DNA from 2 places in the Sphingopyxis sp. FD7 genome. Region 1 is predicted to be linked to the other one. Evidence: predicted binding sites of a transcription regulator. Region 1 holds the regulator's gene; the other holds the start of a gene.
The links. The regulator LexA, encoded in region 1, represses DNA repair genes until DNA is damaged. The targets are predictions, from matches to a motif close to GTTCCNCNCTTGTTCT.

Region 1 (14,393 bases):
CGATGAACAGCACCAGCCCCAGCGCAAAGGCGGCGAGCGTCTTGGCGCTGTCGAACTCCTGGTCGCCGGTCAGCAGCTTGACGATCTGCGCGGTCACCGTGGTGACGCTGGCAAAGGGGTTGGCGGTCATGTTCGCCGACAGGCCCGCCGCCATCACGACGATCATCGTCTCGCCGATCGCGCGGCTGACCGCGAGCAATATGCCGCCCATCACGCCGGGCAGCGCCGCGGGGATCAGCACCTGGCGGATCGTCTCGTTCGGCGTCGCGCCCAATGCCAGCGACCCGTCGCGCATCGCCTGCGGCACCGCGTTGATGCTGTCGTCGGCCATCGAGGAGACGAAGGGGATGATCATCACCCCCATCACGATCCCCGCCGCCAGCGCGCTTTCGGTCGAGGCGTTGGGAATGCCCAGCATCACCGCAAATTCGCGCAGCGCCGGCGCGACGGTCAGCGCGGCGAAATAGCCGTAAACCACCGTCGGCACGCCCGCGAGGATCTCGAGCAGGGGCTTGACCCAGCGGCGAACCGCGGGCGCGGCATATTGGGTCAGATATACCGCGGTCATCATCCCGATCGGGATCGCGACGATCATCGCGATGATCGCGCCGATCAGCACCGTGCCCCAGAACAAGGGAATGCCGCCAAAGGTACCCGGCTGCGGCGCGCCGCTCTGCGGGGCCCAGGTCGTGCCGAACAATAGCTCGGCGGGCGAGACGAGGCGGAAGAAGCGGATCGATTCGAAGAGCAGCGACAGCACGATGCCGAAGGTCGTCAGGATCGCGACGAGCGACGCGAGCAGCAGCACCAGCATGACGATCCGCTCGACCCGCGTTCGCGCGCGGAAATCGGGGCGGATGCGCGTGAACGCATAGAGCCCACCCGCCAGCGCCAGCGCCAGCATCGCCGCGATGCCGATCCACGCATATTTGCGGGATGCGTCGGCATAGGGTTTCACCAGCGGTTCGGCGGCGGGCAGGCGCACCTCGGCGGCGCGCCCCTGCGCCACGTCGCGCGCGTCGGACAGGATCGCCCCGCGCTCGAACCCGAAACTCGGCAGGCCCTGCGCCGCTTCGCTCGCCAGCACCTGATTGGTAATCAGCGCGGGCGACACCGACGACCAGACGGCGAGAAAGATCGCCGCGGGGGCGAACAGCCACAGCGCGACATACCAGCCATGATATTGCGGCCGCGAATGCAGCTTGGTCCCCGCGCGCCCCGCGAGCAGGTTCGACCGCGCGCGCCCGGCCAGCCAGCCGATCAGCGCAAGGCCCGCAATCAACAGCAAGAGGGCGGCGGCGTTGAAGGTCACTTGATCCCCGTTATCATCATGCCCGTGCCGACCCAAAGCGGGGCGGGATGGCAGTTTCGTGACTCGCGGTCCTATTTCTCACCCACATCCCCGTTCGTGTCGAGCGCTCCATTCCCCGCTCGTGTCGAGCGAAGTCGAGACACCCCTCGGGAGTGTATGCCGGATGGGCATCTCGACTTCGCTCGATGCGAACGGGATAGTGGATCGTTCTTGCCTCTCGACGAAGGGAAAAACCGGCGGCCGGACCGGGCGAACCCGCCCGGCCGCCTTGCGGGAGGAACCTATTTCAGCTCGCTGCCATCCAGCGGGGTCATCGCGGTGCCCGCGGCGCGCGCCTTGTCGGCGATGGCCTTGGGCGACACGATCAGCCCCTTGGCGTTCAGATACCCGCCGTCGGCCGCGCCCTTCAGGAACTCGGCGACATATTCGGCGAGGCCGGGGACGACGCCGACATGCGCCTTCTTCACATAGATGAAGAGGGGGCGCGAACCGGGGTAGCTGCCATCGGCGATCGCCGCGTAAGTGGGCGCGACGCCTTGGATCGGCACCGCCTTGATCTTGTCCTTGTTCGCATCGAGATAGGAAAAGCCGAATATGCCAAGGCTGGTCGGATTCTTGTCGAGCTTCGAGATGATGAGGTTATCATTCTCGCCCTGCTCGACATAATAGGGCGAACCGCGCAGCGTGGTGCAGGTCGCTTCATGTTCGTCGGCGTTGCTGGCCTTCAGCGCCTTCATTTCGGGGTTCGCGTCGCACCCGCGGCCGAGGATCAGCTCCTTGAACGCATCATAGGTGCCGCTGGTCGACGGCGGGCCGAAAACCGAGATCGCGACCGCGGGCAGCGCGGGGTTGACGTCTCTCCACGTCTTCGCGGTGTTCGGCTTGCCATAGGGGTTGGCGGCCAGCGCCTTATAGACGTCTTCTTCGGTCAGCTTGAAACCGGGGCCGCGTGTCGCTTCGCCCAGCGCGATGCCGTCGATGCCGATCTGGATTTCGACAATGTCCTTCACGCCATTGGCCTGACAGGTGTCGAATTCCTTTTTCTTGATGCGGCGCGATGCGTTCGCGATGTCGGGCGTGTCGCCGCCGACGCCGGCGCAGAACCGCTCGAAGCCGCCGCCGGTGCCGGTCGAATCGATCTTCGGCGTCTTGTTGCCCGTCGCTTCGGCAAATTGTTCGCCGACCGCGGTGGCAAAGGGATAGACGGTGGAGGAGCCGACCGCGCTGATATAATCGCGCGCGCCGCCACCCGAAGACGCCTGATCCTGGCACGCGGAAAGCGCCAGCGCGCACGTCGCGGCGCCAGCGACGCCAAGCATCTTGGGAGCGAATGTCTTGAACATGAAAAAGTCCTGTCGGGGGTCGTTACCGAACCAAGCCGCCACCCCCGCGGCGACTCGCTGAGCGCCCAATGGGGGTTTTGTGTGACGTGTTTGTGACAGGGAGTGTCATGGAAGTGTCATGTAAAAGACCACGTCACTTTTTCCCCTCAGCCCTAAAGGAGAGTTGCAGAAATTTTCTTAGAGACTCGTGAACCATGAATTTCTTGTCGTAGAGTGGATCGTAGTTATCGCGGAATATCCATCCAAAACGGATCTCCTTCTTGGCGCTTCCAACAAAATACAGATTTCCAATCGCTCCAACTCTGTACAGAGAAGTTATCATATCAAATGCTTTATACTTTGATGAAAAAGAATGAACGTTTGGATCGAATTTGGAAAGGTGATCTATTCTCTTTTGTAGTTTTGGAATATCAAACTCTGACGCGAATCCTATGAGTGTAGATTTTATCGCCGCAACTTCATCAGATGAATATTCTCCGGAAAGTTCTTCTTCAATTTCCCGCCAAGTTCTCTTAGAGAATTCTAACTGAACTTGATCAATAGATGAAAATGATATTGAGTGATCATCTGGTCTCAGATCGCGCGCCAGTGTCAACATATTAACTATATTTCTTGGCTTAAACATCGCATTATCAAGAATATACTGCTTGAACTTCCTACCAAACGCACTCCTTGGAAAATATTTTACCCAAATTTCTTCCGGATGGGTTGGTTCTTCATCGGACTCGATTTCGGACGCATTTATCTTTGCCTCGACGATGCGTAAAATGGGCTGATTTTCGTTTTCGATTGTAACGTTCCAGTTCACGCGGACACCAAAATCGTCCACGTCTCTGCTAATCTCGGGACCTACTCTGTTAACTTCGTGAAGAACCTCCGACCGAACGCAGGCTACAACCATGAGGGCCGCCGTATCCATTCCAAATGTTTGGTTGCAGCGAGATACAGCATATAACAAATCTCGAATAAGAAATAAATCTCTTGATCTTTGATCTGTTTTATTCCAAAATAATTCCAACTCATCAAACAGCAGTGCTGTTCGACGCCTGGGATAAATTTTAACTTTACCTATGTGTTGACGTGACCCCCTGATTTTCCTCCAACAGTGATTAGAGTCCGGTCTTGAAGGAAGGACGGACAGATGAAGCGTTTGAGGTTTTCGGAAGAGCAGATCATCGGGGTGTTGAAGGAAGCGGAGGCGGGCGCGAAGACCGGCGAGCTGGCGCGGCGACACGGGGTGTCGGAAGCAACGATCTACAACTGGAAGGCCAAGTATGGCGGCCTTGAGGTGTCGGAGGCGAAGCGGCTACGCTCGCTCGAGGACGAGAACGCGAAGCTGAAGCGGTTGCTTGCGGACTCGATGCTGGACAATGCGGCGCTGAAGGATCTTCTCACAAAAAAATGGTGACGCCCGCCGTTCAGCGGGAAGCGGTCGCCCATCTCCAGGCTTGCCATGGGATGAGCGAGCGGCGGGCGTGCCGTGTCACAGGCGCCGATCGGAAGAGCATGCGCTACCGGTCGCAGCGTGGCGACGATGCCGAGGTTCGGGAGAAGCTGCGCGAGTTGGCGCAGCAGCGTCGCCGGTTCGGTTATCGGCGCCTGCATATCCTGCTGCGCCGGGAGGGCGTGATGATCAACAGGAAGAAGACCCAGCGCCTGTATCGAGAGGAGGGGCTGATGGTCCGACGAAGACGCAACCGGCGCCGGGCGATCGGTGCGCGGGCGCCCGCACCGGTGCTCGCGCTGCCGAACCAGCGGTGGAGCCTCGACTTTGTGCATGATCAGATGGCGTCAGGTCGGCGGTTCCGGGTGCTCAACATCGTGGACGATGTCACGCGGGAGTGCCTGCGCGCGGTGCCCGACACGTCGATCTCCGGGCGCCGGGTCGTGCGCGAGCTCAGCGATCTGATCGAGGAGCGCGGCAGACCGGGGATGATCGTCAGCGACAATGGGACCGAGCTGACATCGAACGCGGTGCTCGCATGGTGCGGTGAGGTCGGGGTCGAGTGGCATTATATCGCGCCGGGCAAGCCGATGCAGAACGGCTATGTCGAGAGCTTCAATGGCCGGATGCGCGATGAGCTTCTGAACGAGACGCTGTTCCTCGACCTCGATCATGCCCGCACAGTGATCGCGGCCTGGGCCGAAGATTACAACCAGGCGCGGCCACACTCGGCCCTTGGATATGAGACACCGGCGGCGTTCGCCGCCGAACTGCATAAGCAATGGCCTGTGCAGCTACGCCCTTCGGGCTCCGCTGCACAGGCCATTGCTTACACTGCGCTCATGCGCAACAAAGCTGCTGGGCTCTAATCCCCGCTGGTGGAAACCAGGGGGTCACGTCAGTGTCTTTCAACAATTTCTATTATTTCTATTTCTATATTTTCATCGTTTTGGCTAACTGCTTCGATTTCGGCTCCAATTTCGCCTGAGAAGGGGCCTGCTCCAATGCCGGCTTTTGCATGGGCTTTGATTCTCTTTGTGGTTAGGTCTGACAAGAAGGAGGTGCTGGTTTCGGCGTGGATACCTAGGAGCCTTTTTAGAGATGAAAGAGTGTCTTTCCCTTCAAACACTTGGTCTTCAGAAACCTCTCTAAGAAGATTCCTATATATGTACCAGAGCCAGTTGATCTTATAATCGTATTCAACGACCGGAATGTCGTTTTGTTGTACAATCTGGAAGCCTTGACCTGCGGCAATTTTTTGCCGCTCCGGCTCAGTTATTCCAGATTTGAAAAGTATAGTTTTTGTCTTGCAGTTACTCTCATCTAAAATAGATTTCAGATATAAAAGTAATGCGGTCTTTCCGCACCCCTTTTGACCGTGAATAAAGTACTTCGCGCCGCTGGTGAGTTTGTGCATTTCAATGCCTGGCGGTATCTGAAATGAGTTTTTGAAAACGTGACTTCCAGTTCGCCCTTGCTCGAATACTTCATTCTTCGCGTCTATCTCGCCAAATTTTATGTTTTTAACGGGCATGCTCATTTGCTTTATCCAAGGCTTGCAGGCTAACGAAACGGGCGACTATTTCGATCAAATGAGCATGTAATGTGTCTTTCTCCAAATTTCTGTCAAGCAAACAATTGGAGGATGCATGATCCTCATCACCGGCCACATCATCCTCACCCTCGACCACCGCAACCGCATGATCGCGCTCGGCGCCGAGCATAGCGCGCGGTCGCGTTCCGAGCCGGGGTGTCTGGCGCATAATTGCGATATCGATGTCGAGAACTCCGACCGGCTGATGTTCGTCGAGGAGTGGGAGAGCGTCGATGCCGTGCGCGCGCCGTCATCCCGGACGTGATCCGGGATTGCGCTGCCCGTGTCGCGCGCCTTCGTGGCCGACATGCGCGCGCTGTCGCCCGAACCGCCGGTGATCCGGATTTATGCGGCGGAGGATATGACCGCGACGCTGGTGTCGGTGCAGAAAGAATAATCTCACGCAAAGGCGCAAAGGCGCAAAGACGGGCTGGTGATCTGTCGCGGGCGGCTTTTGCCTACTGGCGGCGTCGGGTCTCACACAAAGACACAAAGATGGCGGTTTGGGCTGGTAAGTCATGGATGCCGATCGGGCGTCGGATGGCTTGAGGCCGGACTTCGTCCGGCATCGAAACCGACCGGCGCTCGTCTGACACGCCGACGACAGTGGCCGAAACGGCCATCTTTGTGTCTTTGTGTGAAAAATCTCTCTTCTTCTTCGCGCCTTCGCGCCTTTGCGTGAGACCATTTTATTCCCGCCCACCCGGACAGGGTCAGGCAAGGCTCGATCCGGCATCCCTAATCGCTGGTGTCGATGGACCCCGGATCGGGTCCGGCGTGACGAATGGAAGCGGGGCTTCATAAAAACGCTGTCCTACATGGCGCCGCTGTGCCAGCCTTTGATTTGGCTCTTTCGCATCATGGATATAATGCTCGTCGCCCCGCTGTGGACGCGGCGCGCCCGGCCGTCTTTTCCCGCGCCACGGGGGAGCACGCAGGACAGCGCGCAGGGCTGACCTTTACTGACTTTTGGCCGCAGCCCGCGCGCCTTGCCGACGTCCGCCACCGTCCGCGCGCTCTTCGCAAGCCCCTGATTTCCGGCGCATGAAGGTGACAAGTTTGACAAGTTAAGCGCGCGATCGGGTCTGGCATCGCCTCCCAATCCCGTCATCCCGGCCTTCGCCGGGATGACGTTTCAGGCGGGAAGGGGGGATGCGCCGTTCGCCCCGCCGCCGCCCACGAAAAAGGGGCCGCAAAGCGCGGCCCCTTCCTCACATTCCTTACTGTGCGGCGCTTGGCTTAGCGCTGGCTCACCGGCACATAGGGGCGGTGCGCCGGGCCGGTGTAAAGCTGGCGCGGGCGGCCGATCTTCTGGGCGGGGTCCGAAATCATCTCGTTCCACTGCGCGACCCAGCCGACGGTGCGGGCCAGCGCGAAGAGCGCGGTGAACATCGTCGTCGGGAAACCGATCGCCGACAGGATCACGCCCGAATAGAAATCGACATTGGGGAACAGCTTTTTCTCGACGAAATAATCGTCGTTCAGCGCCATTTCCTCCAGTTGCAGCGCGACCTCGAACACCGGGTCGTTGACCTTCAGCGCGTCGAACACCTCGCGCACCGTTTTCTGCATCACCGTCGCGCGCGGATCGTAATTCTTGTACACGCGGTGGCCGAAACCCATCAGGCGGAACGGGTCGTCCTTGTCCTTGGCGCGGGCGATATATTCGGGGATGCGTTCGGGGCGGCCGATCTCGCGCAGCATGTTGAGCGCGGCCTCGTTCGCGCCGCCATGCGCCGGGCCCCACAGGCAGGCGATGCCCGCGGCGATGCACGCAAAGGGGTTGGCGCCCGACGAACCCGCCAGGCGGACGGTCGAGGTCGACGCATTCTGCTCATGGTCGGCGTGGAGGATGAAGATGCGGTCGAGCGCGCGCTCGACGGCGGGCACGACCTCATATTCCTCGGCCGGAACGCCGAACGTCATGCGCAGGAAATTGCCGGTGTAGCTGAGCTTGTTGTCGGGATAGATGAACGGCTGGCCCACCGAATATTTATACGCCATCGCCGCGATCGTCGGCATCTTGGCGATCAGCCGGTGGCTGGCGATCATCCGCTGGTGCGGGTCCTGGATGTCGGTCGAGTCGTGATAGAAGGCGCTGAGCGCGCCGACGACGCCGCACATGATCGCCATCGGGTGCGCGTCGCGGCGGAAGCCGCGGTAAAAGGTCGCGAGCTGTTCGTGCAGCATCGTGTGGCGGGTGATGGTATTGTCGAACGCCTGAAGCTCGTCGGCGGTCGGCAGCTCGCCGTTGAGCAGGAGGTAGCACACCTCCATGAACGACGAATGTTCGGCGAGGTCGCCGATCGCATAGCCGCGGTGCAGCAGCACGCCCTCGTCGCCGTCGATATAGGTCAGCTTCGATTCGCAGCTCGCGGTCGATGTGAAGCCGGGATCGTAGGTGAAGGCGCCGGTCTGGGCATAGAATTTGCGGATATCGACCACGTCGGGGCCGACGGTGCCCGACAGGACAGGGCTGTCGACGGTCTTGTCGCCCAGCGTGATTTTTGCGGTGTCGGTCATATTAGCTTCCCTGTTCTGACGGCGGGAGAATGTTGCGGCTACGCCCCTGCCGGATAATGTTGCGCTGCGTCAAGTCGCGCCAGGCTGACTTCGCGTCCGAGCAGCAGCAGCACGTCGAAAATGCCGGGCGAAACCGTGCGGCCGGTCAGCGCGGCGCGCAGCGGCTGCGCCAGCTTGCCCAGCCCCAGTCCGGCGGCTTCGGCTTCGGCGCGCACCGCGGCTTCCAGCTCGTCGCTCGTCCAGTCGCCGAGTCCGCTGAGGCGCTGCGTCACCGCGGCGAGCAGGCCTTCGGGGGCAGAGGCTAGCACTTCGGCGGCCTTTTCGTCCACCGGCATGGGGTCGGGGGCGAAGAGGAAGGTCGCGCCCTCGGCGATCTCGCCCAGCGTCTTGGCGCGCGGTTTGAGCGCCGCCATGGCGCGGGTCAGCAGCGCGCGGTCGCCATCGTCCAGCGCGCGGCCGACCAGCATTTCGACCCGCGGCGCGACGAGGCCGGCAAGGCGGACGTCGTCGGCTTCGCGGAGATAATGGCCGTTGAGATTCTCCAGCTTCTTGAAATCGAAGCGCGAGGGCGAGCGGCCGACATGGTCGAGGTCGAACCATTCGACGGCCTGGGCGCGGCTGATGATCTCGTCATCGCCATGCCCCCAGCCGAGGCGGAGCAGATAATTGTTCACCGCTTCGGGGAGGTATCCCATCGCGTCGCGGTACGCATCGACGCCGAGCGCGCCGTGGCGCTTCGACAGCTTCGCCCCGTCGGCGCCGTGGATCAGCGGGACGTGGGCATAGACCGGCTCGCGCCACCCCATCGCGCGGATCAGCGCCAGCTGGCGGAACGCGTTGTTGAGGTGATCGTCGCCGCGAATCACATGGGTGACGCCCATGTCGTTATCGTCGACGACGACGCTCAGCATATAGGTGGGGGTGCCGTCGCTGCGCAGCAGGATGAAATCGTCGAGTTCGGCATTCTGCACCGTGACCTCGCCCTGCACCCGGTCGGCGATCGTCACCGCGCCGTCCTGCGGCGCGCGGAGGCGAAGGACGTGCGGCGCCGCGGGGTCGCCGTCGGCGCGGTCGCGCCACGGGCTGCGGACGCGGAATGGCTGGCGCTTTTCCTGCGCCTCGGCGCGCATCGCGGCAAGCTCGTCCGGCGTCAGGTAACAGCGATAGGCCGCGCCGCGCGCGAGCAGTTCGTGCGCGACCTCGGCATGGCGCGGCGCGCGGGCGAACTGGAACACCGTCTCGCCGTCCCAGTCGAGCTCCAGCCAGCGCATCCCGTCCAGAATCGCGTCGATCGCCGCGTCGGTCGACCGCGCGCGGTCGGTATCCTCGATCCGCAGCAGGAACCGGCCGCCGTGATGGCGGGCGAACAGCCAGTTGAACAGCGCGGTGCGCGCGCCGCCGATGTGCAGATAGCCGGTGGGCGAGGGCGCGAAGCGCGTCACCACGTCGGCGCCGGTCGCCTCGGGCGTCGCTTCTGCCACTTTGGTTGGGTTTTCGGTTGCCACCACGGCCTCTTTCACTCACTTTGCCGCCCGGTCGGGCGGGATCGGGGGTGCCCCTAGCATGGCGACAAGTCCGCTTCAAACGCCCATTGCACCCCGCCGCGCCGCCCGCTGGAAAGCGCTCGTCGCGGCGCTCGAAACGCGACTGGAGGCGGAGCGCGAACGCATCGGCCTCTGGCTCCCCGTCGCGCTGGGGGCGGGCATCGCCGCATGGCTCGCACTGCCGACCAGGGGGCACTGGATCGGGTCGTTGCTGCTACTCGCCGCCGGGGTGCTCGGCGGGCTGATGATTGGCTGGCGCCGCCGCGCCGGCCGAGCGGTCGCGGTCGGCTGCGGCGTGATGGCGGCGGGGATGCTGCTCATCTGGGGCCGCGCGCTGTGGGTTGCAGCGCCCGTGCTCGTGCAGCCGGTCGTCACCGAATTTTCCGCCATCGTCGAACGCGTCGAGCCGCGGCCCGCCAGGGGGCAGGTGCGGATTCTTGCCCGGCCAAGCGCGCGCGCCGACCTGCCGCCGCGCATCCGCCTGACCCTGCGCACCGAACAGGCGGGCGACCTGGCCGCGGGCGAGGCGATCGGGGTGCGCGCGCGGCTGATGCCGCCGCCGACCGCCAGCCTGCCCGGCGGCTATGATTTCGCGCGGCGCGCGTGGTTCGACGGCATCGGCGCGGTGGGAACGGTGCTCGGCGACGTCGCGCGCGTGCCAGGCCGGGCGGATGCCGAACCGCCGCTGCGCGCACGGCTGAGCGCGCATATTCAGGGTGAGGTCGAAGGCTCGGCGGGCGGCATCGCGGCGGCGCTGGTGACCGGCGACCGCGGCGCGATTGCCGAGGCCGACGAAGAGGCAATGCGGCGGAGCGGGCTCGCGCACCTGCTGTCGATCAGCGGGCTGCACGTCACGGCGGTCGTCGGTTTCGCGATGCTGCTGGCGATGCGGCTGTTCGCGCTGAGCCAGCGGCTCGCGCTCGCGGGCCTTGTCTTGCCGCTCGCGGCGGCGGCGGGGGCGCTCGCGGGCGGGGGTTATACATGGCTCGCCGGGGCCGAAGTGCCGACCTTGCGTTCGTTCATCGCCGCGTTGCTCGTGCTCGTCGCCTTCCTGATGGGACGCGAGGCGCTGACCTTGCGGCTCGTCGCGGCGGGGGCGCTGATCGTGCTCCTGTGGCGGCCCGAGGCGCTGGCGGGGCCGAGTTTCCAGCTGAGCTTTGCCGCGGTCGCCGCGATCGTCGCCCTCCACGAAAGCCCGGCGATGCAGGCGTTCCTCGCGCGCCGTGAGGAATCGTGGCCGTTTCGCCTGGGGCGCGGCGTCATCGGCTTGCTGATTACGGGCCTCGTCGTCGAGGTCGCGCTCACGCCGATCGCGCTTTTCCATTTCCACAAGGCGGGGCTGTACGGCGCGCTCGCCAATGTCATCGCGATCCCGCTCACAACCTTTGTCGTCATGCCTGCCGAGGCACTGGCGCTACTGTTCGACAGCGTCGGACTTGGGGCGCCCTTCTGGTGGGTCGCCGAACAGGCGCTGCGGTTGCTGATTGCGCTCGCCCACGCCGTTTCGGGCGCGCCGGGGGCGGTGACGACGCTGCCCAGCTTTCCGCCATGGGGCTTTGGCCTGGCGCTATTCGGCGGGCTGTGGATATTGCTGTGGAAGACGCGCTGGCGCCGATGGGGGATGATTCCGCTCGCGGCGGGCGCCGCCGTGCTGTTTGCGCAGCCGCGCCCCGACCTGCTGGTCACCGGCGACGGACGGCACATCGCCGCGGCCCTGCCCGACGGCGGTTACGCGCTGCTCCGCGATCGCGCGGGCGACTATGTCCGCGACAGCATGGCCGAAGCCGCCGGAATCGACGCCCCGCTCGCCACGCTCGCCGATCTCGATCATGTCGAGTGCAACCGCGATTTCTGCCGCTGGGTGCAGGGCGCGGGGACGGCGCGGCGCATCATCCTCGCCTCGCGCGGGCGCGACCGGGTCGAGGGCACGGACATGGCCGCGGCGTGCGCCGCCGCCGATATTGTCATCAGCGACCGCTGGCTGCCGCGCGAATGCGTCGGCCGCTGGCTGACGATCGAGCGCGACAGCCTCGCCGAAACGGGCGGGCTCGCGCTCTATCTTGGCGAACGGCCCAAAGCCGTCGCCGCATTGCGATCCGGCGCCGAGCATCCGTGGCGCCGCCCGCAGCAGGTCAGTGGTAACGACGAAGCAATCCCGACAGACGCCCTTGCACAATGACGCGCTCGGCAGGGTAGCGTTGCGGTTCATAGGCGCTGTTCGCAGGATCGAGCCGGATCATCTTGCCTTCGCGGCGGAAAAATTTGAGTGTCGCATCCTGCCCGTCGACAAGCGCGACGACAATGTCACCCTCGCGCGCCGTATCCGCTTTCTGGATCAGCGCATAGTCGCCGTCGAAAATGCCCGCCTCGACCATCGAGTCGCCCGACACTTCGAGCGCATAATGTTCGCCCGCGCCGAGCAGCGCCGCGGGAACGGCGAGCTGCTCATGGTCCTCAAACGCTTCGATCGGGACACCCGCGGCGATTCTGCCGTGCAGCGGCACTTCGATAATGTCGTTCGCGGCGATCGGTTTGAGTGCGGGGGGCGTCTTGCGGAGCGCGACGACATTGTCGCGATTGTTGTTCACCACGGACTTCGCGGCTTCGGGCAGCTTCAGCACCTCCAGCGCGCGCGCGCGATTGGGCAGGCGGCGGAGAAAGCCCCTTTCTTCCAGGGCGCTTATCAGACGGTGGATGCCCGATTTCGACTTGAGGCCCAGCGCCTCCTTCATCTCCTCGAACGAGGGCGAGATGCCGCTCGCGTCGAGGCGCTGCTGGATGAAGTGGAGCAGTTCATGCTGCTTCGCGGTCAACATCGGTCATTCTCCATGAAGGCCTGGAGCGTCAGGCCGGACATAGCGGGAACGATAGTGGAACAAAGCAGAACTTGTCAAGCGATGGCGATATAGTCCGCTGCATCGCCCGCGCTGCGCGCCGGGGCGTCTATATCGCGGATCAGCAGCGCATTGGCCGCGGCGAGCGGGAGGGTGCGGCCGCTTTCCTGCCCCACGAGCGGGGTGAGCAGCCCGCGCTCGACCCGCGCGCGCAGATAGTCGCGGCGCGTTCCCCCCGCATCCAGCGGCGCGGCGAGCGGCGCGCGCTGCACCGGCGGCAAGGGTGCGCGCGCACCCGCGAGATGACGAACGAGCGGGAGTAGGAACAGCGTCGCGGTGACGAAGGCCGACGAGGGATTGCCGGGCAGGCCGAGCAGGATCGCATCGCCCAGCGTTCCGGCGATCAGCGGCTTGCCGGGCTTCATCGCGATCTTCCAGAAATCGAGCCGCCCGCCCGCATCAACCAGCGCGCCGCGGACATGGTCATGATCGCCGACCGACGCGCCGCCGACGGTGACGATGACGTCGTGATGCCGCGCCAGATCCTTGAGAACCCCTGCCAGCGCCGCGCGGTCGTCGCGGACGTGGAGCGGCTGCACGGGCACGGCGACCTCGCCCGCGAGCATCGCGGCGAGCATCACGCCGTTGCTGTCGGGGATCTGGCCGGGGCCGAGCGCGCGGCCTGGGGCCACAAGTTCGTGGCCGGTGGTGAGGATCGCGACGCGCGGTCGGGCGCCGACGGGAAGCGTGCCCGCGCCGCTCATCGCCGCGGTGGCGATGGCGCCGGGCGTCAGCCATGAGCCCGCCGCGAGCAGCGCGTCGCCGGCCGCGAAATCGGCGGCGCGCGCGCGGATGTGGCGACCGCGGCTCCCCGGACCGTCGCCGGTCAGGACCAGCCGGTCGCCCTCGCGCGCGACATCCTCCTGCACGATCACCGTGTCGGCGCCGGGCGGGACGATCGCGCCGGTGAAGATGCGCAGCGCCTCGCCGACGCCGACCGCGCGGTCGGGCGCCGCACCCGCGGCGACCTCGCCGGTCACGGCCCACGGGCCGGGCAGGTCGTCGAAGCGGATCGCATAGCCGTCCATCGCCGACAGCGGCGCCGCGGGCTGGTCGCGCCCGGCGAGGACGTCGGCGGCGAGATAGCGGCCATGCGCTTCGGCAAGCGCGACCGTTTCGCCCGCGAGCGGCGCGCGCAGCCCGATCAGGCGCGCCTGCGCCTCCTCGACGGGCAAGAGCGCGCTCATTCGGCGCGCCAGTCGCCCGAGCGGCCGCCGCTCTTTTCGAGCAGGCGGACGTCGCCGATCACCATCGCGCGGTCGAGCGCCTTGGCCATGTCATAGAGGGTGAGCAACGCGACCGACGCGGCGGTCAGCGCCTCCATCTCGACGCCGGTTGGCCCGGTCGTCTGCGCGACCGCCGTGACGGCGATGCCATTGTCCTCCCACGCGAAATCCACGCCAACCTTGGTGAGCGCGAGCGGATGGCAGAGCGGGATGAGGTCGGCGGTGCGCTTGGCTGCCATGATGCCGGCGATACGCGCGGTGGAAAGCACGTCGCCCTTGGGCGCATTGCCGCCGCGGATGGCTTCGAGAGCCTCCGCCGACATGGCGATGCGTCCGCCGGCGACGGCGCGACGCTGCGTCGCGGGCTTGGCGCCGACATCGACCATATGCGCGGCGCCGCTGTCGTCGAGATGAGTCGGTTTGAGGGTCATAAGGGGAGCGAAGCAAGGGGCGAGGCGAAAGGCAAGGGGGACAGAGGAGGAATTGTCGGGGAACGGCCGGAATCCACCCCAC
Region 2 (14,393 bases), 100 kb from region 1:
AGCGGTCGTGGTCGGGATAGTTCGGCACCCCCTCGAACATCAAGGTCGTCGCGCCATTCTGGAGCGGGCCATAAACGACATAGCTGTGTCCCGTGACCCAGCCGATGTCGGCGGTGCACCAGAAAATCTCAAGCGCGCGATAATCGAAGCCATAATAGAAGGTGCTGGCGGTCCACACGCTATAGCCGCCGACGGTATGAAGCACCCCCTTGGGCTTGCCCGTCGATCCCGATGTGTAGAGGATGAACAGCGGGTCTTCCGCGTTCATCGGCTCGCATGGGCATTCGTCGCCGACATCGGCCGACAACGCGTCGTACCAATGGTCGCGGCCTTCCTTCATCGCGACGTCGCCGCCGGTGTGCGCGATGACGAGCACGGCTTTGACATCGACGCGCTCGATCGCCTTGTCGACATTGGCCTTCAAGGGAACGGTCTTGCCGCCACGCAGCCCCTCGTCGGCGCAGATCACCCAGTCGCTGCCGCAATCCTCGATGCGGCCGAGGATCGCCTCGGGCGAAAAGCCGCCGAAGACGACGCTGTGCACCGCGCCGATGCGCGCGCAGGCGAGCATCGCCACCGCGCCTTCGGGGATCATCGGCATATAGATGGTGACGCGGTCGCCCTTCTGAACGCCCAGCTTCTTCAGCGTGTTCGCAAAACGCACGACGTCGGCGAGCAGCGCGGCATAGCTGATGTGCCGCGTCTCGCCGTCGGGCGCGTCGGGTTCAAAGATGATCGCGGTGCGGTCGCCATGTCCCGCGGCGACATGGCGGTCGATGGCATTGTGGCAGAGGTTGAGGACGCCGTCTTCAAACCATTTGATGTCGACGGGATCGAACGACCAGTTCGCGATTCTGGTCGGCGGGGTGATCCAGTCGATGCGCTTCGCCTGTTCGGCCCAGAAACTATCGGGATCCTCGACGCTCTGCCGATAGAGCCGGTCGTAATCGGCGGCGGTGCAATGCGTGTTCGCGGCGGCGTCGGCGGGGACGGGGACAAGGGGCTCTGACGGCGGCAGTTCGGACACGTTGGACTCTCCTTTATTCGCTCCCCTTAGCCGCTCGCATCGAGCGAAGTCGAGATGCCCATTCTTCGCGCGCGCCTTCGGCGCGTCGCCACGCTTCGATATGCTCGGCACATGCTTCGCTCGACACGAACGGGGCAAGGGGATTAGAGGGCGGCGCAATGACGAGAGCGAAAGGATAAGCAATGGCCGGGATCGGCGATGATGTCGGGCGGTTGCTCGACGGGCTGGGGGTGGACCGCGCTCTGTGGACCGACGGGTCGATGCCGTCGCTCACGCCGCTGACCGGCGAGCAGGTGGCGATGGTGCGGGTCGCCGACGCGGCGGCGATCGACGCGACGCTGGACAAGGCGACCGCGGCCTTTCGCGCGTGGCGCCACGTCCCCGCCCCGCGCCGAGGCGAACTCGTCCGGCTGTTCGGCGAGGAACTGCGCGCAGCGAAGGACGATCTGGCGCGGCTGGTGACGATCGAGGCGGGCAAGATCCCCTCCGAGGGCGCGGGCGAGGTGCAGGAGATGATCGACATCTGCGATTTCGCGGTCGGTCTCTCGCGGCAATTATACGGCCTGACGATCGCGACCGAGCGGCCGGGGCACCGGATGATGGAGGTGTGGCATCCGCTGGGTGTTGTCGGCGTGATTTCGGCGTTCAACTTTCCGGTGGCGGTGTGGGCATGGAATGCGGCGCTGGCGTTGGTGTGCGGCAACAGCGTGGTGTGGAAACCGTCGGAAAAGACGCCGCTGACGGCCTTGGCGACGCAGGCGATTTTCGAGCGGGCGGCGGCGCGGTTCGGCGACGCGCCCGAAGGCCTGTCGCAACTTTTGATCGGCGGGCGCGAGGCGGGCGAGGCGCTGGTCGACGACGCGCGCGTGGCGCTGGTCTCGGCGACCGGATCGACGCGGATGGGCCGCGCGGTCGCACCGCGCCTCGCGCAGCGTTTTGCGCGCGCGATCCTCGAACTCGGCGGCAACAATGGCGTGATCGTCGCGCCCTCGGCCGACCTCGACCTCGCGCTGCGCGGCGTGGCCTTCGGCGCGATGGGGACGGCGGGGCAGCGCTGCACGACGACGCGGCGGCTGTTCGTCCACGACAGCATTTATGACGGCTTTATCGCGCGGTTGAAGGCGGCCTATGCCAGCGTCGGCGTCGGCAATCCGCTGGAAGGCGACGTGCTCGTGGGACCGCTGATCGACCGCGCAGCTTATGATGCCATGCAGGCGGCGCTGGCGGCTGCGAAAGCGGCAGGCGGCGTGGTGCATGGCGGCGCGCGCGTGGGCGAGGGAGCGAGCTACTATGTCCGCCCCGCGCTTGTCGAGATGCCGGGACAGGTCGGGCCGGTGCTGGAGGAGACGTTTGCGCCGATTCTCTATGTGATGCGCTACGACGAACTCGACGCCGCGATCCGGCTGCACAATGATGTCGCCGCGGGGTTGTCGTCGGCGATCTTCACCACCGACATGCGCGAAGCCGAACGCTTCCTGGCGCTAAGCGATTGCGGCATCGCCAACGTCAATCTGGGCACGAGCGGCGCCGAGATCGGCGGGGCGTTCGGCGGCGAGAAGGAGACCGGCGGCGGGCGCGAGAGCGGGTCGGATTCCTGGCGTCAATATATGCGGCGCGCGACGAATACGGTGAATTATTCGGATGCGCTGCCGCTGGCGCAGGGGGTTTCGTTCGAGATTTAGCGATCCTCCCCGGAACGGGGAGGGGGACCATGCGAAGCATGGTGGAGGGGCACGTGCAGTCGAGCGTGGTGTATGCGGGCCTGTACCCCTCCACCACCCTTCGGGTGGTCCCCCTCCCCCGTTGGGGGAGGATCAGACCCCCCGCCACCCGAACCCCTCTTCAAGCTGCACCACCTGCCCTTCGGTCCCCACCGGCTCCCGCGTTCCGTCGGTCAAAAACGCCAGCATCGCGGCATCGCCCACATCGACATGCGCCAGCGTGCGCTGTCCATCGGGTGTCCGCGCCACCACCACGCCCGCCTTCGGCGCGCCGTCGCGGCCGTAAAAGACCGTATAGCTTTCGATCGTCGCCACCCCCGCATAATCCTCCACGAGGTCGGGCACCGGGCCGCGCTTGGCTTCGGCTTCGGCCTGATAGTCGAAATCCTGCGGGAAGCTTGCCGCCGCGATCGGCTGGCTGCCCAACACAATGCAATGATTGTCGGTCGCGAAGCCGCCATTGGCGAAGAGGAAGCCATAGCGGCCTTCACGGCGCAGTTTTTCGACCATCGAGACGATTGCATGGCTCATATAATTGGCGATCGGCCCGCCGCCGAAGGTCAGCCCGCCGAATACCGTCGCGGAGCGATCGCATGGCCAACCGAGGATGCGCCGCGCCATCTTGGGCACGCAGGGGAAGCAGCTGTAGAGTTCGACGCAGTCGAAATCGTCGACGGTCATGCCATTGAGCGCGAGCGTGCGCGTGATCGACACCTCCATGCTGACGCTGTGATCGTAGCGGTCGCGGTGGAGGATAGTCGGTGGTTCTTTCGCCGCGGCACCCATGCCGACATGGATGAGGCGGTCCTCGGCGATGCCGCGACGCCGCGCTTCGGCGAGGCTGGCGACGATAAAGCCTGCGCCCTGATTCACCGACGAGTTCGCGACCATCAGCTTTGAGTAAGGAAAGGCGATCGGGCGGTTGCGTTCGTTGACGTCGAGAATGTCGTCGGGCGAAGCGGATTTGCGAATCCACGCGCCGTCGTTCGCGGCGGCGACCTCGGAAAAACGCGACCAGATTTCGGCGCTCTCGAGCTGCGCGTCGGCGAGGCTTTGCCCCCACGCGGCGCGGGTCGCATTTTCGTAGAGCGGATAGACATCGACCGGTGCGGCAAGGCCATGTTTCTGGGCATAGTCGGGCTCGCGGCGTGTCGCGACCTTGCGAATTGCATTATAGCTTTTGTCCTCGCCGCTTGCGGCCTTGGCGGCGCGCCCGGCGGCGGTGCGCAGCGCCTCGCCGCCGACGATGGCCGCAAGTCTGACCTCGCCCGCGCCGATGCGGTTCGCGGCCTCGTTGAGCAGGCGGACGGGCGTGTCGCCGTGCGGCGCGGCGGACTGATAGTTGATCGCGGGGTTGGCGCCGATGGCTTGGGCAAGGGGTTCGCACAGCTTGCCGAGGTGGTGAAAGCTGATCTGGTCGACGATCGCGAGGCTGTCGATGTCGGCGAGCGGCACGCCCGCGTCTTCGGCCGCAATCTTGAGCGCGGCGACCATCAGTCCGAGCGAATCCAGGCCGTCGTCGGGATCGGCGGGGCGGTCGTTGACCTGTCCGACGCCGATGATGACGGGAATGCGTTCGGGATCAGTGGTCATGTCAACGCGCTTTCCACTCGGGCTTGCGCTTTTCCGCAAAGGCGCGCGGGCCCTCGCGCGCATCTTCGCTGCGCATCAGCGCGCTGCGCTCGAGCGTGTTATGCTCCCAATAGGGCGCGTCCGCCGCAATCCGCCCGTCCTGGATGCCGAGCGCGACGCGCTTCGATGCCTGCACCGCCAGCGGGGCGTTGGCGGCGATCTTTTCGGCGAGCGCAATCGCCGTGGGCATCAGCTCGGCGAGCGGGACGACATGATTGACCAGCCCATATTCGGCGGCGCGCGCGGCGGGGATCGGGTCGCCGGTCAGCATATATTCCATCGCGAGCTTGCGCGGGATTTGCTGCGCGAGGCGGAAGGCGCCGCCCGCCGCCGCGAACAGCCCGACCTTGACCTCGGGCAGCCCGAATTGCGCGTGGGTTGCGGCAATGATGATGTCGCTCATCAGCGCGATCTCGCACCCGCCGCCAAAGGCAAAGCCATTGACAGCGGCGATGATCGGTTTGGAGATGGGGTGCGCCACCATGCCCGCAAAGCCCCATGCCTGCTGCGCCGGGTCGTCGGGATAAAGGCTTTCGCCGCGCGACAGGGCGACGAGGTCGGCGCCCGCACAAAAGGCCTTGTCGCCCGCGCCGGTGATGATGAGGGCGCGGATTTCGGGATCGTTTTCGGCGGTTTCGAGCGCCGTGCCGAGTCCGACATGGACGGCGGCGTTGACCGCGTTGCGCGCCTCGGGGCGGTTGATCGTCACGATCAATATGTGACCCTGGCGTTCGGTGAGGATGGTGGTGTCGGTCATCGCGAATCTCTCCCTTTCGGGCGAGTATCGCGGGTGGTTGACGTTTACGTCAACTGGAAAGGATGCAGCCGCTCTCGTCGTCATTGCGAGCGCAGCGAAGCAATCTCCAGGCATCGGCCTTAAGCGACGCCGACAACTGGAGATTGCCGCGTCGCCTTCGGCTCCTCGCAATGACGAGGCGCTTTAAATCGACTGGCCGGTCTTGGCCCAATCGGCGAGGAAGCCTTCGATGCCCTTGTCGGTAAGGACATGCTTGAACAGCCCCTTGATGACGGCGGGCGGCGCAGTCATCACGTCGGCGCCGATCTGTGCGGCCTGCAGGACGTGAATGCCATGGCGCACGCTCGCGACGAGGATTTCGGTCTTAAAATCATAATTGTCGTAGATCAGCTTGATGTCGCCGATCAGCTGCATCCCGTCGAAACCATTGTCGTCATGGCGCCCGACGAAGGGCGAGACGAAAGTTGCGCCCGCCTTGGCGGCGAGCAGCGCCTGCGCCGCCGAAAAGCAAAGCGTCACGTTGACCATCGTGCCGTCGCCGGTCAGCGCCTTGCATGTCTTGAGGCCGTCGATCGTCAGCGGCACCTTGATGCAGACATTGTCGGCGATCTTGCGGAGGATTTCGGCCTCCTTCATCATCGTTTCATGATCGAGCGCGACGACCTCGGCCGAGACGGGGCCGTCGACCAGCGCGCAGATTTCCCTGGTCACGTCCTTGAAGTCGCGGCCCGACTTGGCGATCAGCGACGGGTTGGTGGTGACGCCGTCGAGCAGGCCGGTCGCGGCGAGCTCCTGAATGGCGTCAATTTCGGCGGTGTCGACAAAGAATTTCATGGGATGGGCTTTCTTGCGGGCAGGTGATTCGGCTTGGCCATCGCCCTAGAGCAATGAACGTCAAATATGAACCGTGCTCGCCTGTTTTCGTCATGCCGGACTTGATCCGGCATCCATAGCCGCGGCGCTGAATGGACCCCGGATCAAGTTCGGGGTGACGAATGTGGAAAGAGGCTGGCGTTCGTCCTTTGTTCACGTTAAGCGCTGATCATGGCCAAAGCAAAGCGTCAATATGTTTGCCAGAATTGCGGGGGCGTATCTTACCGTTGGCAGGGGCAGTGCGCCGATTGCGGTGAGTGGAACACGCTGGTCGAAGAGGCCGCCGAAACCGTCTTTTCGGCCAAGCACGACCTGAGCAAAGGCGGACGCACGCTCGCGCTCGAAACGCTCGATGCCGCGAGCTCGATGCCCGAACGGATGCTGTGCGGGATCGCCGAGTTCGACCGCGCGCTCGGCGGCGGCTTCGTTGCGGGTTCGGCGACGCTGATCGGCGGCGATCCGGGAATCGGCAAATCGACCTTGCTGCTCCAGGCCGCCGGAAGGCTCGCCAAGGCGGGCAGGTCGGTCGTCTATATCAGCGGCGAAGAGGCCGCGGCGCAGGTGCGGCTGCGCGCGCAGCGACTGGGGCTGGGCGATGCGCCTGTGGCGCTCGCGAGCGCGACGTCGGTGCGCGACATTCTCGCGACGCTCGACCGCCAGACCGCCGATTTCGTCGTGATCGATTCGATCCAGACGATGCACAGCGACCTGATCGACAGCGCGCCGGGGACGGTGAGCCAGGTACGCGCGAGCGCGCAGGAATTGATCCGCCATGCCAAGGATAGCGGCGCGGCGATCGTGCTCGTCGGCCATGTGACCAAGGACGGGACGATCGCCGGGCCGCGCGTGCTCGAACATATGGTCGACACGGTGCTGGCGTTCGAGGGCGAGCGCAGCCACCAATATCGCATCCTGCGCGCGGTGAAGAACCGCTTTGGCGGCACCGACGAGATCGGCGTGTTCGCGATGGGCGAGGAGGGGCTGGGCGAGGTATCGAATCCGTCGAGCCTGTTCCTGACCGACCGCAGCCGCGACGTGCCGGGATCGGTCGTGTTCCCCGCATTGGAAGGCACGCGCCCGGTGCTGGTCGAGGTGCAGGCGCTGACCGTGCGCCTCGCGAGCGGCGCGACTCCCCGCAGGGCCGTCGTCGGCTGGGACAGCGGGCGGCTCGCGATGGTCCTCGCGGTGCTGGAGGCGCGCTGCGGGCTGCAAATGGGGGCGGCCGAAGTCTATCTCAACATCGCGGGCGGCTACCGGCTCACCGATCCCGCCGCCGATCTCGCCGTTGCTGCCGCGCTGATCTCGGCGTTCAGCGAGCGACCGGTGCCCGCCGATGCGATCGTCTTCGGCGAATTGTCGCTTTCGGGCGAGGTGCGCCCTGTCGCGCACGACGCGCTGCGGCTTCGCGAAGCGGCAAAGCTTGGATTCTCAAGCGGCTGGGGGCCGAAGGGGATGAAGCGCGTGAACGGAATCGGCGTCACGGGCTTTGCGCGGGTCGGCGAACTCGTTGACCTGATGCTCGGGCGCGACTAGCCCCGCGAGCATGGGAAGTTTGACGGCTCTGGATATGATCGTGCTGACGCTCGTCGGCGGCAGCGCGGTGCTCGGTTTCATGCGCGGCCTGGTGCAGGAAGTGACGACGCTGCTCGCCTGGGTGCTGGCGATCGCGGCGGTCTATTTTTTTCACGCGCCGGTGACGGATTTGACGAGCGGCTGGGTCGGCGCCGGCGGCGGGGCGGCGGTGCTGGCCTTTGTCCTGCTGTTCGGCGGCGTCTTTGCGCTGGCCAAATGGGGATCGCGCGCGATGGGACGGCGCAGCCGCGCGTCGATCGTCGGCGGTTTCGACCGCGGGCTGGGCGCAGGGTTCGGCGCGATCAAGGGACTGCTGATCGCCACCATCGGCTTCATGCTGCTGACGCTGCTTTACGACATCGGCTATGGCACCGCACCGCGCCCCGAATGGATGACGGCCAGCCGGACCTACCCCGCGCTCAGCGCGAGTGGCGCGGCGATGAGCAAGGTGATCGCCGAACGCCGCGCCGAGGCGCGCGATGCCGAAGCAAAGGCGGTCGCACCATGAGCGCCCCGCTTTATAACCGGGACATATTGGCGTTGGCGATCGCCACCGCCGACTATCTGCCCAACCCCGACGCGCGATACCGGGCGAGCAAGCGTGCGCCGCTCTGCGGCAGCGCGATCATCCTCGATCTCGACACCGACGAGGGCGGGCTTGTGACGCGCGTGGGATTGCATGTCGAGGCGTGCGCGCTGGGGCAGGCGTCGGCGGCGCTGCTCGCGCGCCATGCGCCCGGCCGCGGCCTCGCCGACCTGCGCCGCGCGCGCGACGGCATCGCGGGCTGGTTCGCGGGCACCGGCGCGCAACCCGACTGGCCGGGGTTCGATCTGCTCGCCCCCGCGCGCGATTATCCGGCGCGGCACGGCGCAATTCTGCTGCCCTTCGATGCCGCGATCGCCGCGTTCGAGCAGCGGGCAGCGGCGGCATGATCTTGCTCGCGCTATCCGCCGCGACGACCGAGGCGGCCGAGAAAGCAGCGGAGACCGCGACCGACACCGCGCTGCTGGAAGGCGCGATCCTGCTCGGCGTTGCGACGCTGTTCGTGCTGATCTTTCGCCGCCTCGGCCTGGGGGCCGTGCTCGGCTACCTGATTGCCGGGGCGATCGTCGGGCCGCACGGGCTGGCGCTCGTGGGCGGCGGCGAATCGAAGCTGGCGATCGCCGAACTCGGCATCGCCTTCCTGCTCTTCCTCGTCGGGCTCGAACTCCACCCGCGGCGGCTGTGGCAGCTTCGCCGTGCGATCTTCGGACTCGGCATGACGCAGGTGGTGGTCACAGGGCTGGTGCTCACCGGCCTCATCTATCTCATCCTCGGGTTCAGCCCCGCCGCGGCGATCGCGCTCGGCCTGCCGCTGGCGCTCTCGTCGACCGCGCAGGTGCTCCCCGGCCTCAAAAGCTCGGGTCGCATCAATTCGCCCTTCGGTGAGAAAGCCTTTTCGATCCTGCTGTTTCAGGATCTGGCGATCGTGCCGATGATTACCATCGTTGCCGCGCTGTCGCGCGCGCCTGCCGATCCGTCGGCGCCGCCGGGCGCGATGCTCGCGCTCTATACGGTCGGCGCGATCATCGGGCTGGTGCTCGCGGGGCGGTTCATTCTCAATCCTTTGCTCAGGCTCATCGGCCGCTATGGCGAGCGCGAATTGTTCGTGGTGGTCGGGCTGCTCGCGGTGCTGGCGAGCGCGGCGCTGATGCACAGCCTGCACCTGTCGACCGCGCTCGGTGCCTTCATCGCGGGCGTGATGCTCGCCGATTCGCCCTATCGGCACGAGATCGAGGCCGATGTCGAACCCTTCCGCCTGATCCTGCTCGGCCTTTTTTTCCTCGCGGTGGGGATGGTGCTCGACGTCAATGTCGTGCTTGCCGACCCGCTGCGCGTCGTCGGGCTCGCGGCCGCGCTGGTCGTGGTCAAGCTCGCGGTGCTGACGCTGATCGTCCGCGCGTTCGGCAAATCGTGGAAGACAGCGCTCGGCCTGGGATTGCTGCTGAGCCAGGGCGGCGAGTTCGGTTTTCTGCTGTTCACGCAGGCGCAGCAGGCGCTGCTCATCGCGCCCGAGGCGGCAAGCCTGTTCAGCGCCGTGGTCACGCTGTCGATGATCTCGACGCCCTTCCTGATGCTGTTCGCGCGCAATCTGGAGTTTGCGCCCGACCGCGACGGCCCCGCGATGGACGGCCCCGAACATGCGCCGCGCGGTTCGGCGCTGGTGATCGGCTACGGCCGGTTCGGACAGACGGTGGCGCAGATGCTGCACGCGGTCGATTGTTCGGTGACGCTCATCGACAAGAAGCCGAGCCAGATCGAACGGTCGGGCCGGTTCGACACCAAAGTCTATTATGGCGACGGGCTGCGGCTCGATCTGCTGCGGCGCGCGGGCGCCGACGATGCAAGGCTCATCATCTATTGCATCGACGACGCCGCGTTCGACGCCGCGACGATGCGGCCGATCGTCGAGGCCTTTCCGCAGGCGCGTGTGCTCGCGCGCGTGTTCGATCGCCGCCAGCTGATCGCGATCGACGGCGCGGGCGTCGCGGGCGCGGTGCGTGAGGTGTTTGAAAGCTCGGTCGCGCTTGGCCTCAAGGCGCTCGCAGAGCTCGACGTCGACCCGCGCGAGATCGAGGATGTCGAAGCCGCGTTCCGCCAGCTCGACGAAACGCGGCTGGCGGCGCAGATCGACGAGGGCGACCTGACCGCGGGCATGGACCATCGCTTCAAGCCCGGCGGCGGGCGCGAGGCGGACAGCGTGATCGAAACCTTCCGCCAGCGCCGCCGCGCGGCGAAGGCGGCGCGCGACGAGGAAGCGATGCAGGCGGCTGATCCGGGGACGGTTTGATAAGAGCGTGCGCGCCCGCGAAGGCGGGGGCGCATCTGCTGTGGGTGCGATTTTGAACCGTCGGATGATGGGCCCCCGCGTTGGCGCTTCGCGCCGCCTTCGGCTCCGCGGGGACACGCGGCTGCTTTGTTACGTGCCAGCGCCCTGCGTCCGAACGCCGTCCAGAAACGCCGCCACCGCGTCGAGCCCGTAATCCTCGGTCACGAAGCTTTGCCCGATCCCCCGCGTCAGGATGAGGGGCAGCTTGCCGCCGCGCACCTTCTTGTCGTGCGCCATATGCGCGGCGAGTTCGGCGCCGCCGCTGTTGATGCCCGCACTGGCGAGGCTGTGCGGCAGGCCAACGCTCGCCAGATGGCCCTGCACGCGCGCCGCGTCGGCGGCGGGGCAGAGGCCGTTGGCGGCCGAAAACTGGTGCGCGAGCACCATGCCCGCCGCGACCGCCTCGCCGTGGAGCAGCCGGTCCGAATAGCCGGTTTCGGCCTCGAGCGCGTGACCGAAACTGTGGCCGAGGTTGAGCAGCGCGCGAATATCCTGCGTCTCGCGCTCGTCGGCGGCGACGATCCGCGCCTTGGCGGCGACGCTATGCGCGATCGCATGGGCCCGCGCGGCGCTGTCGCCCGCGAGCAAGGCTGCACCATTCGCTTCGCACCAGGCGAAAAAACCGGCGTCGTCGATCAGCCCATATTTGACCACCTCGGCATAGCCCGCACCGAGTTCGCGGCGCGGCAGGGTTTCGAGCGTCGTCGGGTCGATGACGACCATCGCTGGCTGGTGAAAGGCGCCGATCAGATTCTTGCCCGCGGGCACGTTGATCGCGGTCTTGCCGCCGACGCTGCTGTCGACCTGCGCGAGCAGGGTCGTCGGCACCTGGATGAAGGAACAGCCGCGCTTGACGATGCTGCACGCGAACCCGACGAGATCGCCGATCACGCCGCCCCCAAGCGCAATGACATGGTCGCTGCGTTCGATGCCTTCACCGATCAGCCATTCGGTGAGGCGCGCGAGCCCAGCCCAGCTCTTCGTCGCCTCGCCGGGGTCGAGGACGAAGGAGGAGAAGGCGATATTCTCCTTCGCCAGCGCAGTGCCGAGCGGGAGCAGATAATGATCGGCGACATGCGTATCGGTGACGATCATCGTCCGCGGGCGTTTGAGCAGCGGCGCAACATGCGCGCCCATGTCGCGGATCAACCCGTCGCCGATCAGGATCGGATAGCTGCGGGCGCCCAGCTCGACGATCAGTTTTTCCATTTTTTGAGGGCCTCCAGAATCGCGCGCACCGCATGTTCGTGCGGCGTGCTCGCCGAGCTGACGCGGATATGCGCTTCGGCATAGATGGGATTGCGCACCGCGGCCAGTTCGCGGAGCACCTCGCCGGGATCGCGATCCTTGAGCAGCGGACGGTGGCTGCGACGGGCAACGCGCTCGACGAGCGTGGGGATGTCGGCGTCGAGCCAGATGCTGAGGCTGTCCTTCAGGATCAGCGCGCGCGTCTCGTCATTGATGAAGGCGCCGCCGCCCGTTGCGAGCACCATCGGCCTGCCGCCGAGCAGGCGCGCGATGACGCGGCGCTCGCCGTCGCGGAAATGCGCCTCGCCGAACCGCGCGAAAATATCCGAAATCGTCATGCCCGCGGCGCGCTCGATCTCGTCGTCGGCGTCGGCGAAGCGCATTCCCAGCCGCTGCGCGAGGCGGCGGCCGATGGTCGATTTTCCCGACCCCATCAGGCCGACGAGCACGATCGATCGGTCGCGAATCGACGCGGGGATGGCGTCGGGCGACGGACGCGCCGGGCTTTTCGGGTTTCGCGACATGGTGCGCGCGGCTATACCGCCCGAACCGCAGGGGACAATGGTTTTGCTGCGCGGCAACTGGGATAGCGAGCTGGCGCGAGATGGCGCGCCCGACGATCGAGGTGGATGGGAACGACAAGATGGCCGAAAGCGCCGCAGTATGAAGCGAACGACATTGTCCTTGGCGCTGGGCCTGTCGGCCGCGGCGCTGGTGCTGCCCGCGATCGCGCAGGAATCGCTGCTGCCCGAAGGGTTCGGCAACCCCGTCGACACGCCTGCGCCGCGGCCCGCCCCGACGCCATCGCCGACCCCGACGTCGCCGCCGACGAATGGCAGCGCGCCGCCTGCGGTCGTTCCGACGATCGGCGGCAGCGCGAGCGATGCGGCGGGCGCTGACCAAGACGAGGATACGGAAGAGGAAGCGGTTGAATCGGGCGGGCTCAAATATGATCTGCCACCCGGCGCGCGCCGTCTGCTGACGCGGATCGGCCCGCTCACGCCCGAAACCGGCGGGCTGGCGCCCGACGCCTTTGGCGTGCGCGGCCAATATGCCGCGGCGATCATGCGCAAAACGAATGGCCAGCTTGCATCGCGCTGGGGCCAGATATTGCTGCGCCGCGCACTCGCCTCGGCGATCGACACGCCCCCGACGATCAACGGCGCCGACCTGGCCGCCGAGCGCGCGTCGCTGTTGCTTCGCATGGGCGAATCGACGACGGCGCGGCGAATCGTGCAGTCGGTCGACTATGATCGCGCGAGCCCGCGCCTCGTCGCCGCGGCGCAGCAGGCCTATCTTGCCACGGCTGACCCGGCGGGCCTCTGTCCTTATGTGCCCGCGGGGCTGGCGCATGGCGACGAGCACAGCTGGCGGCTCGCGTCGGCGATCTGTGCGGGCCTGTCGGGCGAAGCGGGGCCGGCGGGCTGGGCGATCGGCCGCGTGCGGTCGAGCGGCCGACTGTCGAACTTCGACATTCTGCTCGCCGAGCGCGTGCTGGGCGCGACGGGCGCCGGGCGGCGCTCGACGACGATCGAATGGGATAATGTCGAGCGGCTGACGAGCTGGCGCTTCGGCATGGCGACCGCCACCGCCATTCCGGTGCCGGAGGCGCTGCGTGGCGCCGCACCCGCCTATATGAAAGGCTGGACCGTGCTCGCGCCGATGACCGATATGGCGCAGCGCGTCGCCGCAGCGCCCGAAGCCGCGACGCGCGGCGTGTTGTCGAGCGAAGCCTATGTGTCGCTGCTGAGCGCCGCGGCGGGTGAGGAAGAACCCGGCGAAGGGCTGGTGGCGCAGACCGACCGACTGCGCGCGGCGTTCGGTGCGGCGGCCGGGGCCGATCGCTATGCGGCGATGGAGGGGCTGTGGAGCGCGGCGAGCACGCCTGTCGAGGCTTATGCGGCGATGATCGCGACCGCGCGCGCGGCCGCCGCGCTGCCGCCAGGCACCGACGTCGGCGAGGATCCGTGGCAGCTCGTGGGTTCGATGCTCGCGGCAGGCTATGATGCCAATGCGCTGGCGTGGGTGCCCCGTGTCGAAGCGGGCAGCCGCGCCTGGGGCGTGCTTGCGGTCGGCTCGCCGCGCGCGCTCGGCGACATGAGCGCGAGCGCGGTCGAACGGTTCTCGGACGATGACGACAGCGCCGATTATCTGCGCTCGAAGTTCCTGCTTGCGGGGCTGGCCGGGCTGGGGCGGCTCGACGCCAATGCCACAGCCGCGGCGGCGCGCGACCTTGACGTCGATCTGGGACGGCAGACGCGCTGGACGCGCGCGATGATGGCAGCGGCCGAGCGGCGCGAGCCCGGCATGGTCGCACTGCTCGCGGCGGCGGGGATGCAGGGTGACTGGTCGAAGGTGCCGCCCTATCATCTCTATCATATCGTCCGCGCGCTGCGCGATGTGGGGCTGGCCGCCGAAGCGCGGATGATCGCCGCCGAAGCTTTGGTGCGTGTCTGAGCGTCCTTTGAACGCAGCGGCACCGGCCCGCTCCCCCACCCGGCCTCCCATAGGTTACTATCGTCGGGGAGGCCGGGTGGGGGAGCGGGCCGGTGCCGTTTTCAGCGATGTCTGACGCGGCGCTCATCGACCGTTTTCTGGAGATGATGGCGGCCGAGCGTGGCGCGTCGCGCAACACGCTCGCCGCCTATCGCCGCGATCTGGAGCAGGCGGCCGAGTGGGCCAAGGGGCCGCTG

Region 2: radA (DNA repair protein RadA) is a predicted target of LexA. The motif match lies at 6,151-6,166, and genes of this name have one in related genera.

What each region holds. Positions count from the first base shown of each region.
Region 1 covers NZ_AP017898.1:1,993,934-2,008,326, reverse strand. The annotation lists gene pstC (phosphate ABC transporter permease subunit PstC) at 1-1,312, opposite strand, end outside; gene SPYCA_RS09450 (substrate-binding domain-containing protein) at 1,594-2,655, opposite strand; gene SPYCA_RS19025 (P-loop ATPase, Sll1717 family) at 2,789-3,889, opposite strand; one part of gene SPYCA_RS09440 (IS3-like element ISSpma3 family transposase) at 3,797-4,049, shown strand; one part of gene SPYCA_RS09440 (IS3-like element ISSpma3 family transposase) at 4,049-4,968, shown strand; gene SPYCA_RS19020 (P-loop ATPase, Sll1717 family) at 4,998-5,639, opposite strand; gene SPYCA_RS19555 (putative quinol monooxygenase) at 5,749-5,958, shown strand; gene SPYCA_RS09430 (citrate synthase) at 6,933-8,216, opposite strand; gene gltX (glutamate--tRNA ligase) at 8,255-9,721, opposite strand; gene SPYCA_RS09420 (ComEC/Rec2 family competence protein) at 9,780-11,939, shown strand; gene lexA (transcriptional repressor LexA) at 11,893-12,576, opposite strand; gene SPYCA_RS09410 (molybdopterin molybdotransferase MoeA) at 12,651-13,841, opposite strand; gene moaC (cyclic pyranopterin monophosphate synthase MoaC) at 13,838-14,311, opposite strand.
Region 2 covers NZ_AP017898.1:2,097,041-2,111,433, reverse strand. The annotation lists gene acs (acetate--CoA ligase) at 1-1,027, opposite strand, end outside; gene amaB (L-piperidine-6-carboxylate dehydrogenase) at 1,210-2,709, shown strand; gene SPYCA_RS09925 (acetyl-CoA acetyltransferase) at 2,842-4,341, opposite strand; gene SPYCA_RS09920 (crotonase/enoyl-CoA hydratase family protein) at 4,343-5,137, opposite strand; gene fsa (fructose-6-phosphate aldolase) at 5,321-5,971, opposite strand; gene radA (DNA repair protein RadA) at 6,182-7,543, shown strand; gene SPYCA_RS09905 (CvpA family protein) at 7,554-8,090, shown strand; gene SPYCA_RS09900 (iron-sulfur cluster assembly scaffold protein) at 8,087-8,515, shown strand; gene SPYCA_RS09895 (cation:proton antiporter domain-containing protein) at 8,512-10,413, shown strand; gene aroB (3-dehydroquinate synthase) at 10,543-11,661, opposite strand; gene SPYCA_RS09885 (shikimate kinase) at 11,649-12,224, opposite strand; gene SPYCA_RS09880 (hypothetical protein) at 12,364-14,157, shown strand; gene SPYCA_RS09875 (tyrosine recombinase) at 14,265-14,393, shown strand, end outside.